4 regions of the Sodalis sp. RH16 genome follow, and region 4 is predicted to be linked to each of the others. Evidence: predicted binding sites of a transcription regulator. Region 4 holds the regulator's gene; each other region holds the start of a gene.
What was found. Region 4 encodes LexA, which represses DNA repair genes until DNA is damaged. Its sites were predicted from a motif close to TNCTGTATGTACATACAGNA; they were not measured.

Region 1 (3,128 bases), 2.1 Mb from region 4:
GCTTTGCGCCAGGCCATGGGTGTGGTCCGCGGCCCGCTGCGACGGTAATTTGATGCCGTATGACGCCAGTTCGCGCCGCGTCGGGATCCGCACCGGGTTCGGGCGCGGCAGCTCGGGGCCGATGCCTTGCTTGACCTGCGGGTTGCCATCGCTGATGGCGCTGAAGGCGGGCATAAAGGTCAGCGAGGCGGCGCTGTGATCCACCGGCACGGCGCCCTCGCCAGGCAATTGTCCGCTGCTTTGCTGCCCCACGCTGAAATCATAGGGGGTATGGGCGCTATCCTGGCTGGCGGCCAGCCAGTTGCCCATCCGGGGACCGTCGTCGTCATCGGCGAAGTCACTTTGCGCTGCGGGAGGAACGGACTGGCCGCCCGGAAGCTCAAAGCGGTATTGCGGTACGGCCTCTTGCGCCGCCGTCACGGGGGCTGCGGTTGACGGCGCGGCGGGAGCAATAGCCTCCGGTGTCTGAAGCGCGGCGCTCGTCCGGTCGCCCGGCGCAATAGCGGCCTGCCCCGCCAGCGGTGCGGCGGCGAAAGAGACATCAGGGGCCGCAAGCGCGGCGTTCGCCGGCCCGGCTTGCGCACCGGCCGCCGGCGCAGCGATATCCGCACCGGCGGCCGGCATGACCGTCGCCGCCGCGCTGCCGGCATCCGTCACGGCGCGCGGGGAGAACAGCGGATCGCTGCCGTCCTCACCCTCCGCAGGCCGGTTGCTCGATGCCGTAGCGGGATTATCCCCCGCCTCATCCTCATCCTCGTCCTCATAGTCCTCATCGTAATACTCTTCCTCGCGGCGGGAACGATTAGACATAAAAGTCAGGCTGCCCAGCAGCACGCCGCCGATTTTTTCAGCGATCGTCAGCCAGGACCAGCCGGTGAACAAGGTCAACCCCGCGGCCCAGACGCATAGCAGCGTCAGCGTGGCGCCGATACCGTTGAACCAGGGTGACATGGCGTTGTCCAGCAGGCTGCCAATCACCCCGCCGGAAGCGAAATAATAGAGATCGTCCACATTGAGCGCGGCCAGGCCGCAGGAGGTCAGTATCAGCGCCAGGGTGCCGATAAGGCGCAGCGCCAAGGCAAAATAATCCACATAGTCCTGCACCTCCCGCTGACGGAAAGAGTTCCAGCAGAAGATCAGCATAATCGGCGGCAGCGCGTATGCCAGCACGCCGAAGGTGAAAAACAGCGTATCGGCAAACCACGCCCCAACGCCGCCCCCCAGATTATGGATAGGCCCATGCCAGGCCGTTTGCGACCAACTGGGATCGGACGGATCGAAGCTGACCAGGGAAATCATCAAATAGAGGGCAAAAATAGCCATGACTATGAGGACGGCCTCGAGTAACCTGCGGCCGCTGCTCATTTTTTTTAACGTAACGTCTTTATCTTCTGTATATTCCTGGCTCAAGAAAGGCTCTCCAGGTTTCTCAACCGGTATAACAACAGCGCCGACGTGCTGGCCGGCGCCGAGACTGTATGAATCCACAGGAGTGTAACCTTAAAAGCAGTCTTTTGCACCTGTGGTGTTTCTTAACGCGTTTTGATGACCAATCTGTTGCTTTGTTTCACTTCTTCCATCACCACATAGGTCCGGGTATCGTTAACCCCCGGCAACCGCAGCAATGTTTCACCCAGCAGCTTGCGATACGCCGACATATCCGGCACCCGCGTTTTCAGCAGGTAGTCAAAATCCCCTGACACCAGATGGCATTCCTGAATTTCTTCCAGCTTTTGTACAGCGGTATTGAATTGCTCAAACACATCGGGCGCGCCCCGATTAAGGGTTATCTCAACGAAAACCAGTAAAGACGCATCCAGATAATGCGGATTAAGCAAAGCGGTATAACCCTGAATGAAACCCTGACGCTCGAGACGACGCACCCGTTCCAGACAAGGGGTCGGTGATAGTCCTACCCGTTTCGAAAGTTCGACGTTCGAGATCCGTCCATCCTTTTGCAGTTCGTTAAGGATGTTGCGGTCGATACGATCGAGATCTTTTCCCGGGCGTTTTTTATTGTCTACCATTATTATTGTCTCTCTTCATTCCTTCCCTGCACTTGCCATACCCCTGCCGACTTCAATGTTTCAGGGTTTGCTTTAAAGACCTGCTGTTTGTTTTATTCTAAGGTCTGCCATTTCCACTGCCGCGCACGCTGTCTGTCCAAACCGCGACAGCGGCAGAAGAGAATTCTGCCTGGAAGAAATTTACCGGCTGAACATGCGGCCTATCGGCGGCTCCGCCGACCATCCGAATGGCGATTAACCGAATCGACACCAACCGAATAATTTCTTCTTACCTGATGTTTTCGCAAAAGCACAGCGGATTGTCAAAGTAAAACAACAAAAATCAGAACAACATGCCGATAAAATCGGGTGTAGGGCCCTTGGCAGGGGGTAAAAAAGCTTTATTTACCCGATCATGCCCTGATGGAGCATTAAAACGCCGTAGAGATAGGACATAACAATGATAATAATCGCTAATGGCTTTTTGCATTCTTTTCTTAATCTGGTAATTTTCTTACAATCGGATAGCTAAATCAGTGCGGCTAAAATGAGGAAACCATGTCAACGGTGAAACACAGTAAATTACTTATCCTGGGATCGGGCCCGGCGGGTTATACCGCTGCGGTTTATGCCGCGCGGGCCAACCTCAACCCAGTTCTTATCACCGGTATGGAGCAAGGCGGCCAATTGACCACCACCACCGAGGTGGAAAACTGGCCGGGGGATCCGGAAGGCCTGACCGGTCCCTTGCTGATGGAACGCATGTACGCCCACGCAGCCAAATTCAACACCGAAATCATCTTCGACCATATCAGCCAGGTGGAACTTAAAGAGCGGCCGTTTCGCCTGACGGGCGATAACGGCGTTTATACCTGCGACGCGTTGATTATCGCCACCGGCGCCTCCGCGCGCTATCTGGGCCTGCCCTCTGAAGAGGCGTTCAAGGGCAAAGGCGTGTCGGCCTGCGCCACCTGCGACGGCTTTTTCTATCGCAACCAGAAAGTGGCGGTGGTGGGCGGCGGGAATACCGCGGTGGAGGAGGCGCTGTATCTGTCGAATATTGCCGCCGAAGTGCACCTGATTCATCGCCGCGATACGTTCCGTTCTGAAAAAATCCTCATC
Region 2 (3,128 bases), 2.4 Mb from region 4:
TATAGCCCGTACTTTGCGGGCTATTACATATAAAATATTTATCTAAAAAATTTACTCGCAGGTTTACCAGTTATCTGGCGGTATCTGTTATTTAAGGAATTAACTATCAAATGAAAAAAGATTGGCATCACGCCGACATCATCGCATCATTACGTAAACAAGGGACTACTCTGGCAGCCGTATCACGTAAAGCGGGCCTCAGTTCTAGCACATTGGCAAATACATTAGTTCGTCCTTGGCCAAAAGGAGAGTATATAATAGCAAAAGAACTTGAAGTCCACCCATGTGAAATATGGCCAAGCCGATATTACGATGCTCACAAAAATCTAATTGATAGAAAGGTGCTAATCAGAAAAAGCCGATATCAGGATTAAAAAATATTTTTTTTCGATAGTAAATAACTAATTTTTAAAAAGCCCGCTCTGGGCGGGCAAAAAAACATCTATAAATATAATTATTTTAATTATATTTTATCTCTTCCTGTTTAATGTCTTGTTTCGTGTCATATTTTCCCGAGAAACTTTCAATAAAATCATCAACTTTTTTCTCTTTCTCAATTTCCTCTTTGGTGAGGACCGTGCTGATTTCTGTATTTGGTTCTTTTGATATTTTCTGCTCTTGATGTTCTCTCCAGTCAGCTATCATGTCTTTAGTTACATCAGTGTTATAACACAGCACATCTTTATTTTCTTTTCTACTCCAGGCGCTGCGAGCCCCACACCTCGAATCACCCTTTGCTCTCATATCAGGACACGGACAAGGTCCACGTTTTGTTACGTGATACGTTAAGTAATCCTTCAGAATAATTTTTCTTATTTCATCATCTGTCTTTTTGTTTTTAAGAAGAAAATCATTTGAACTAGCTCCTTTAGTTATGTTTTCCGTTTGATTCGCATATATCGCTGGCGTTGCGAACATAACGAAAAGAGATAATAAACAGGCTAATTTTGATTTAGTCATAAAAGTCCTTTTAAACAAATTTATTAATGAAGTAATTTTTTTGCTCTTCTCTTGAGAAGAAATTAAATTATATAAAGACAGTCCTCGGTTTAAAAGTTATTTATTGAAAATCAACTGTTGACAATATTAAGAATGATAATAAAACTAACGATGTAATGTTATTTCAAATAACTAAATTATCCTTTATGTCAAAGACCTGCGATTTTCTCCCGCCTCGCTACTTCACAATTCCTCGTTAGCCTGCTTATACTGTATGAAACAACAGTGTCATTTTGAGTAATTGGCTATGAGATTTATACCTGCTGCTGAGCTTGCCGAAGTTATTCCGCTCCCACTCTTCGCGTCGCGCGTGCCCGCTGGCTTTCCCAGCCCTGCACAGGACTACGTCGAAAATCGTATTGATTTGAATCAGTTATGCATAAATCATCCTGCTGCAACGTATTTTGTCCGTGTTACTGGCGACTCGATGATTGAGGGCTTCATCAACGAAGGCGACATGTTGGTTGTGGATAGCGCGATCACCGCTCGCCACGGGCAGATCGTTATCGCTGCAATCGATGGCGAGTTTACGGTAAAGCAGTTGCAGCTCAACCCAATACCGCGCTTAATGCCCATGAACCCCGCTTACCAAGCTATCCCGATTCGTGTTGACGACACTGTCGAAATTTTCGGCGTCGTGACGTTCATTATTCACGCTGCACCTTGATATGTTTGCCCTGGCGGACGTGAACAGCTTTTACGCCTCCTGCGAGACGGTATTTCGTCCAGATTTGCGCGGGCGGCCTGTTATCGTTCTGAGCAACAACGATGGATGCGTAATAGCGCGATCGGCCGAAGCCAAAAAGCTCGGGTTTAAAACGGGAAACCCATTTTTCGAGATCAAGGATATCGTCCGGAAACACCGCGTAAATGTGTTTTCCAGCAACTATGCCCTGTATGCCGATATGTCCAACCGGGTCATGACCACGCTAGAAGAAATGGCACCATCGGTGGAAATTTACAGTATTGATGAAGCATTCATGAACCTGACCGGCGTTAGTAATTGCATGAGCCTGGAGCAGTTTGGTCGTGATGTCCGAGAGCGGGTAAAGCAGCGCACTAAACTGACAGTCGGTGTCGGCATCGCCCCGACCAAAACCCTTGCCAAGCTTGCCAACCATGCTGCCAAGCAGTGGAGCAAAACCGGCGGTGTGGTGGATCTGTCTTCGCCGCTGCGCCAGCGTAAGCTGATGGCCCTGGTGCCGGTTGAAGACGTCTGGGGTGTGGGCCGCCGGATATCGAAGAAGCTCAACGCCATGGGTATCATTACCGCGCTCCAACTGGCTGACAGTCACCCGCCATTCATCCGAAAACATTTCAGCGTGGTGCTTGAGCGTACCGTTAGAGAGCTGTCCGGCGAGTCATGCATCGCGATGGAGGAATTCGCGCCGACGAAACAGGAGATCGTCAGTTCACGTTCGTTCGGATATCGCGCCACGGACTATCAGAGCGTCCGGGAGGCTATTTGCGCATATGCGGAACGGGCGGCAGAGAAACTCCGTGGCGAGCGGCAATATTGCAAAAAAATTTCAGTCTTCATCAAAACTAGCCCCTTTGATTTGGATGAACCGTATTATGGCAACCAGGCGACGGGAGGACTCACAATACCCAGTAACGATACACGGGACATTGTCAGAGTGGCCATGGAGTGCCTGGATAGAATATTTATGCCGGGCATGCGTTATCAGAAAGCGGGCGTGATGCTGGGCGATTTCTACAGCGCCGGCGTCGCACAGTTGGCGCTATTCGATGAACATCAGCCGCGTGTAAATAGCGAAGCGCTGATGCGGGTTCTAGACGAGATAAACCACTCGGGTAAAGGCAAGATATGGTTTGCAGGGCAGGGCATCCAGCAAGCTTGGCAGATGAAACGGGCGCTTCTCTCGCCGGCGTATACGACGCGGTATGCGGATTTGCCGATCGTGAAAGCAAAATAACGCTACACAACCGGGTTCTCGATGCGCTTAATGATTTCAGGGTTGTCGTTATGAATGTTTCCGACAGACCGGCCGACAGGGTGAAACGCAAACTCATCAGCTGAAATGGCACTGTCGTGCGCCAGCTCCTCGGCGCGTTCCGGCGTGGTCTCCGGCGACATCCATTCGAGTGAAGCAGATCGCGTCATTACC
Region 3 (3,128 bases), 2.7 Mb from region 4:
GCTGGGCAAAACCCATGGCGCAGGTCCCGCCACTCATGTCGGTGTCGACCCTGAAACCGCGCCTATTGAAGCGCAAGGCCTGGGCTGGGCAAGCAGTTATGGAACCGGCGCCGGGGCTGATGCCATCACTTCCGGCCTGGAAGTGGCCTGGTCCCAGACGCCAACGCAGTGGAGCCATAACTTCTTCGAAAATCTCTTCAAATTTGAATGGGTACAGACACGCAGTCCCGCCGGCGCTATCCAGTTTGAGGCCAAAGATGCGCCGGAGAGTATTCCCGACCCGTTCGATGCGGCGAAGAAGCGTAAACCTACCATGCTGGTCACCGATCTGACGCTTCGTTTCGATCCGGAGTTTGAAAAGATATCCCGTCGTTTCCATGGCGATCCGCAGTCCTTCAATGAAGCTTTCGCGCGGGCGTGGTACAAATTGACCCACAGGGACATGGGGCCAAAAGCGCGATATATCGGTCCGGAAGTGCCAAAAGAAGACTTAATCTGGCAAGACCCTCTGCCGGCCCCGGTGTATCAGCCGACGGCCGCCGATATCGAACTGCTGAAAGAAAAAATCGCTGCTTCCGGCCTTACCGTCGGTGAACTGACCTCGGTGGCGTGGGCTTCGGCTTCTACCTTTCGCGGCGGAGACAAGCGGGGCGGCGCAAACGGCGCACGGCTGGCGCTGCTGCCGCAAAGAGAATGGAGTGTAAACGCCATCGCCGCCCGCGTACTCCCCACTTTGGAATCGATACAACAATCATTCCAGAAAGCGTCTCTGGCGGATGTGATCGTTCTGGCCGGCGTGGTGGGTGTTGAACAGGCAGCGAAAGCGGTCAACGTTGAGATTGAAGTGCCTTTCACCGCCGGTCGCGTGGATGCTAGCCAGGATCAGACCGATATTGAATCGTTTGAATTCCTCAAACCAAAAGCGGATGGTTTCCGTAACTATCGCGGTGTTGCCGACGGTACATCCACTGAAGATCTCCTCATCGACAAGGCTCAGCAGCTTACTCTGACCGTGCCGGAATTAACGGTGCTTATCGGTGGACTGCGGGTGCTTGGAGCAAACTACGATGGCAGCCGGCAAGGTGTTTTCACGCACAACGTGGGCGAGCTTAACACTGACTTCTTCGTAAACCTGCTCGATATGCGCACTGAATGGAAAGCAACGGACTCCTCCGGAGAACGCTTCGAAGGACGCGATCGCCTCAGCGGAGAGGTCAAATTTACCGCAACCCGTGCCGACCTGGTATTTGGTTCGAATGCCGTATTGCGCGCTTGCGCGGAGGTTTACGCCAGCAGCGACGCCAAAGAAAAGTTAGTTAAGGACTTTGTCGCGGCCTGGACGAAAGTGATGAATCTGGATCGATTCGACATCTAAGCGGTATTGACCGGTTGCAAAGACTGAAATCACCACGCAAACAGCCCGCGTCAGGGAACTGAGGCGGGCTGAGCTTGTTGGCAATATGTCCCGCCTTCTTGGCGGCGGGTATAATTGTCAGTAGTCTGAGCCGGCCGTTAAATGTGTAGTGGACGATGAGCGGCATTTGCTGATATACTGTTTATAATTACAGTATTGGAGGCGGTTATGGCTATTGAAATAAAATATGTGGTCGTCAGAAAGGGTGAAGAGAAAATGACATTTGCCAGTAAGAAAGAAGCTGAGGCCTACGACAAGATGCTTGATATGGCTGAAGCGTTCAGCGATTGGCTGTTGAACAGCGGGATGCAGCTGGATGAAACGCAGGCTGAAAATCTGGGTCTCTATCTGGCCGAGCATAAAGATAATGTTCAGCATATCCTGCGTACCAGCAAATTGCCGGAAGCCGCCGGCGCTCAGGCTCCTTCAGATGAACCGGAAAGCATGGATGCCGATGCCGATGCTGATGCTGATGCTGATGCCGGCACAAAAAAAATCAGAGCGGTGAAAGCAGCCTGATTCCCTTCGATAGTTACACAAGTACTGAACAGCGCCGTTAGTGATAACCCCTGGCGGCGTTGATGCATGAAAAGCAGCACATTCTTGCAAGAACACACGCATAGCCAGTCCGGCTCAGCCGGCAAGATCCCCGCTTTATACTCGCTGATAACGATGCCTATCATATTCCCATGCCAAATATTTTCAGGTGGTAAGCGAGCGCTATGACCTCGGCCCGCCACAGGGTGGGCGCGTGTTATTTCCGGTAATAAAAACGGATAGTGGAATCATGATGTTTTAGCTATTGTGTGACTGGCATCATATTTAAATAATTGTCAGCCGCGGTGTGCCCGCGTCTTAATAATGATATTCTTCAACCTCTGCCATTGATGATGTTGCGTCGTCGATACAGGGCTTTAGCCAGGAAATCAGGGTCTTAGCCAAGGAACGTTCTCGCGGGATGTTATAATTGTTTTTATATGCCTGTCGCGATTATCAAATGTTAAATATAACAACTGGGTGTTTATGTATAACGGTGGCGCGATTAAAAATCGTCGGAGCCTATGGCGATTCAGTTTCAGTATAGGTAAAATGACGATGTCACAATTGCTCACTGCTATAATAATTTTTCTAAATAACATTACTTCTTAGCGTATTACTTCATTTTGCTTTTTTATTAAGTTGAACAAATATCCCTTAAAGGGATTAGGGATACCTCTACTAATGGATTTACTCAGATTCTTGCTACGCTTGCCCTTTACCCTGATAAAATGCGGCATTTGGGCGCTTTCCGTTATCCTGGCGCTGCTGTGCCGCGTTCTCAAGCCGATTGTCGGTAATATCGACTGGCGCGCGCCGGCCTGGTGGGTGGCGATGTCCGGCTGGCTCAGGCGCGGCTGTCAGCATGCCGACCAAGGGATGGACCGGCATCCGAAAGCCATCGGCATAACGGTATTGGTCTTGGTTTGCGCCGCTGGCTCGGCCGTTTACGGCTGGCATTGGTGGCAAAACCGGCCGCAGCCGATAGTGCCGGCGCCGATGGTGTACCAAAATACCAGCATACGCGTCAGCAACCCTGAAACGGTGAATTACACGGCGCAAAAGGCTGCGCCGCAGCGGGTCGTTTTTACTTTCAACTACTCCGCCGCACCACTGACAGACGTAGGCAAAGTGGTGGGTAGGGGCATTTCGCTGAAACCGGCTATCGAGGGCGAGT
Region 4 (3,128 bases):
AAGTCCAGGTAATTGTGGAATAACTTGACGGATTCCGGCTTCTCGGTGAAGTAGGAGAAAACCCGCGGACCATCGTTAATAAAGACATAACGCGGCAGCGTTACCCCGTCAATTTCCAGGGGAATCAGCGGATCCGGCAGTTGGAGCTTTAAGCACTGCCCGCGCAGGGTAAGCAAATCCGCTTTGGAATTATAAGGTAACACGTACATCATGGCCCGCATGGGATCCAGACCGGTTTCTTCCCGTGGATTCGCGGGGATTACCTTACTTCTCACCAGCAATTTTATTGGCAAATCCAATAACGCATAATAAATGTTACGCCAACCTGACATATCTGTGTGAAGCCTCTTGTTAGCATTGCGGCACAAGAATACCAGAAACTGCGCAACAGATCTGTGGTGATGAGAACGCAAAGAACCGGTAATATGGGCGCAATTTTCCTCAAGCGCGCAAATGTATGGCAAACCAAATCAGTGGACTTAAACGTATCTATAACGCCATGGGATATTCATTAAAAGGATTATCAGCGGCCTGGCGTCATGAAGCGGCTTTTCGGCAGGAAGCGGTAATAGCCATCCTTGCCATCGTACTTGCATATTATCTCGAATCCGACGCTATTTCGCGTATTTTATTGATTGGCTCGGTGTGGCTGGTATTGGTGATGGAAACGATAAACAGCGCCATAGAAGCGGTGGTGGACCGCATCGGGCCAGAGCTGCACCCCCTCTCGGGACGGGCAAAGGATCTCGGGTCGGCTGCGGTTGCGCTGGCCATCATATTGGCGGCCTGGGTCTGGATAACCTTGCTGTGGCGACTATTTCGATGATGGCTTCTTTTAACCGTTGTTAAATTCAGCCGTTTTTATTACGTTTTGCCACACATGAGGTTTTCAATTGGGCTCGACCTGTATATACTCACATGAAGACTGTATAAACAAACAGGGGACGGAATGAAAGCGTTAACCGCCAGACAACAAGAGGTTTTTGACCTTATCCGCGATCATATATCGCAAACCGGCATGCCGCCGACACGCGCGGAGATCGCCCAACAGCTGGGGTTTCGCTCACCCAATGCCGCCGAGGAGCACCTTAAGGCGCTGGCGCGAAAAGGGGCGATTGAGATTGTCTCCGGCGCTTCCCGCGGGATCCGTTTACTCATTGAGGAAGAAAGCGGTTTGCCTCTGATTGGCCGCGTGGCGGCGGGCGAGCCATTGCTGGCGGAGCAGCATATCGAAAGCCATTACAAAGTCGATCCTGATTTGTTCAAACCCCATGCGGACTTTTTGCTGCGCGTCAGCGGCATGTCAATGAAAGACATCGGCATCATGGATGGTGATTTGCTGGCGGTGCACAAAACGCAGGATGCCCGTAATGGCCAGGTGATTGTCGCGCGGATTAACGATGAAGTGACGGTAAAACGCCTGAGAAGACAAGGCAATATCGTTGAGCTGTTACCTGAAAACAGTGATTTCTCCCCCATCGTGGTGGATTTACGCCAGCAGGAGCTCACTATCGAAGGATTGGCGGTAGGTGTCATTCGCAACGGCAATTGGATCTGAGCCTTTGTCTGGACCCGCTTTGATCTGTTGGTGACTCTAGGTAGCGTATTCTCCCCCGGTTTGGTTTTCGGCGTCCTTTATCAGCTTCGGCGGCCGCAGATTTATTGGGGGAGCTGTGGCGCGTCGTTTTGTTCCGTTCAATAACCTTTTTGCATCTTTTCTTGCCTCGCTTTCTTCAATACTTGCCGTCATTAATCGCTGTTCCCGCCAGCTATCCGCGTCAAAGCACAAGTGAAGTTTATACATATTTTGTTACATTTATCGTCACTCTAATTTCCTCCGCTACCTGCTGTTTTATATCGCCTTATGGTAAAAAACGCGGGAATTACCGTCCATATGACGTCAAATCCTCTGCCAAATAAACCTTTCGCCAAACGCACTGCTATACTTAATCTCATAGGGTTAGCTTATAGATTAACGATGTCAGACGTTTTCTTTAACGAATCCGATTATTCATTAACCGCTGCAAAAGGTTAATGATTAAAATTCCTCACCAAACGATAGCGAAGGAGTTTTACAATGAATACTGACCAAGCAAGCGGCAACTGGAAGCAATTCAAGGGTAAAATGAAAGAACAATGGGGCAAACTCACCGATGATGATTTGACCGTTGTTGAAGGGAAGCGTGACCAGTTAATCGGTAAAATTCAAGAACGTTATGGTTACGGCAAAGAAGCAGCAGAAAAGGAAGTTTCGAACTGGGAAACCCAGAATAAATATCGCTGGTAGCGATGTAACGTGGTAGCCCGCTATTACGTTGGTTACCCGGAATAATCAGATTAATGTTCCTACCCAAAGGTACAAGGATGTACCACCTGCCTAATCACATCCTTAAACTAATCTACTAAAAATTTTAATGCCTACCTGTTTAACTATTACCTCTTTTTGATCCCAATGCTATGGTCGTGTCCGCAATTATGCAGCCGATCGCAGGATTGCACTTCGGAACACTTGAGGCAAAAACCATGGGCTTCCACCACGTTATGCCGCATGGCAAAACCCGCTGACCGGGCCATGCGTTGTAGAATCTCCTCAATCCCCTCGGTGGATTGCTCCGTGACCTGGCCGCAGCGATCGCAGATAAAAAAAGCCGAGGTATGGCTAGGCTCTTCAAAATGATGGCACAAGACAAAGCTGTTGGTTGACTCGACGCGATGTATAAATCCCTGCTCCATGAGAAAATCCAGTGCGCGATATATAGTCGGCGGTTTAGCCTGGGGTTCTGAGGCCCTTAACAGATCAAGCAGATCGTAGGCGCTAATTGCCCCCTCCTGCTGCGTCATCAGGCGCAATACTTCGAGCCGCTGCGGCGTCAGGCGTACATTCCGTTGTTCACACAATTGTTCAGCTTGACTGAGCAATTGCGAACTAGTCATGCTTTTCATAGGGAACCCCCGTAGCTTATCTATCCATCATCTTATCATGATGACGATAAAATACCGAATCTAGGGATGTAAGCCGAGCGAGGCTATAGCATTCCCGGCTAACGGTCAGCAAAACAGGGCAGAGAAGAGCTTTTATGCTGTCAGGCGTGGCGACATATTTATTTCCCGGGGAGGGTGGCTGTTGA

Region 1: a site for LexA is predicted at 1,473-1,492, ahead of ACL2XJ_RS16020 (DNA translocase FtsK 4TM domain-containing protein). Genes of this name have one in related genera too.
Region 2: a site for LexA is predicted at 1,208-1,227, ahead of umuD (translesion error-prone DNA polymerase V autoproteolytic subunit). Genes of this name have one in related genera too.
Region 3: a site for LexA is predicted at 1,551-1,570, ahead of ACL2XJ_RS18870 (YebG family protein). Genes of this name have one in related genera too.

The regions. Positions count from the first base shown of each region.
Region 1 covers NZ_CP178737.1:3,473,945-3,477,072, reverse strand. The annotation lists gene ACL2XJ_RS16020 (DNA translocase FtsK 4TM domain-containing protein) at 1-1,410, opposite strand, end outside; gene lrp (leucine-responsive transcriptional regulator Lrp) at 1,533-2,027, opposite strand; gene trxB (thioredoxin-disulfide reductase) at 2,565-3,128, shown strand, end outside.
Region 2 covers NZ_CP178737.1:5,118,499-5,121,626, reverse strand. The annotation lists gene ACL2XJ_RS23350 (helix-turn-helix domain-containing protein) at 111-374, shown strand; gene ACL2XJ_RS23345 (hypothetical protein) at 460-960, opposite strand; gene umuD (translesion error-prone DNA polymerase V autoproteolytic subunit) at 1,247-1,666, shown strand; gene umuC (translesion error-prone DNA polymerase V subunit UmuC) at 1,668-2,936, shown strand; gene ACL2XJ_RS23330 (SOS response-associated peptidase family protein) at 2,939-3,128, opposite strand, start outside.
Region 3 covers NZ_CP178737.1:4,113,740-4,116,867, forward strand. The annotation lists gene katG (catalase/peroxidase HPI) at 1-1,375, shown strand, start outside; gene ACL2XJ_RS18870 (YebG family protein) at 1,583-1,933, shown strand; gene ACL2XJ_RS18875 (alpha-2-macroglobulin family protein) at 2,636-3,128, shown strand, end outside.
Region 4 covers NZ_CP178737.1:1,377,686-1,380,813, reverse strand. The annotation lists gene plsB (glycerol-3-phosphate 1-O-acyltransferase PlsB) at 1-332, opposite strand, end outside; gene ACL2XJ_RS06295 (diacylglycerol kinase) at 458-826, shown strand; gene lexA (transcriptional repressor LexA) at 950-1,558, shown strand; gene ACL2XJ_RS06285 (CsbD family protein) at 2,078-2,287, shown strand; gene zur (zinc uptake transcriptional repressor Zur) at 2,434-2,943, opposite strand; gene rcsA (transcriptional regulator RcsA) at 3,076-3,128, opposite strand, start outside.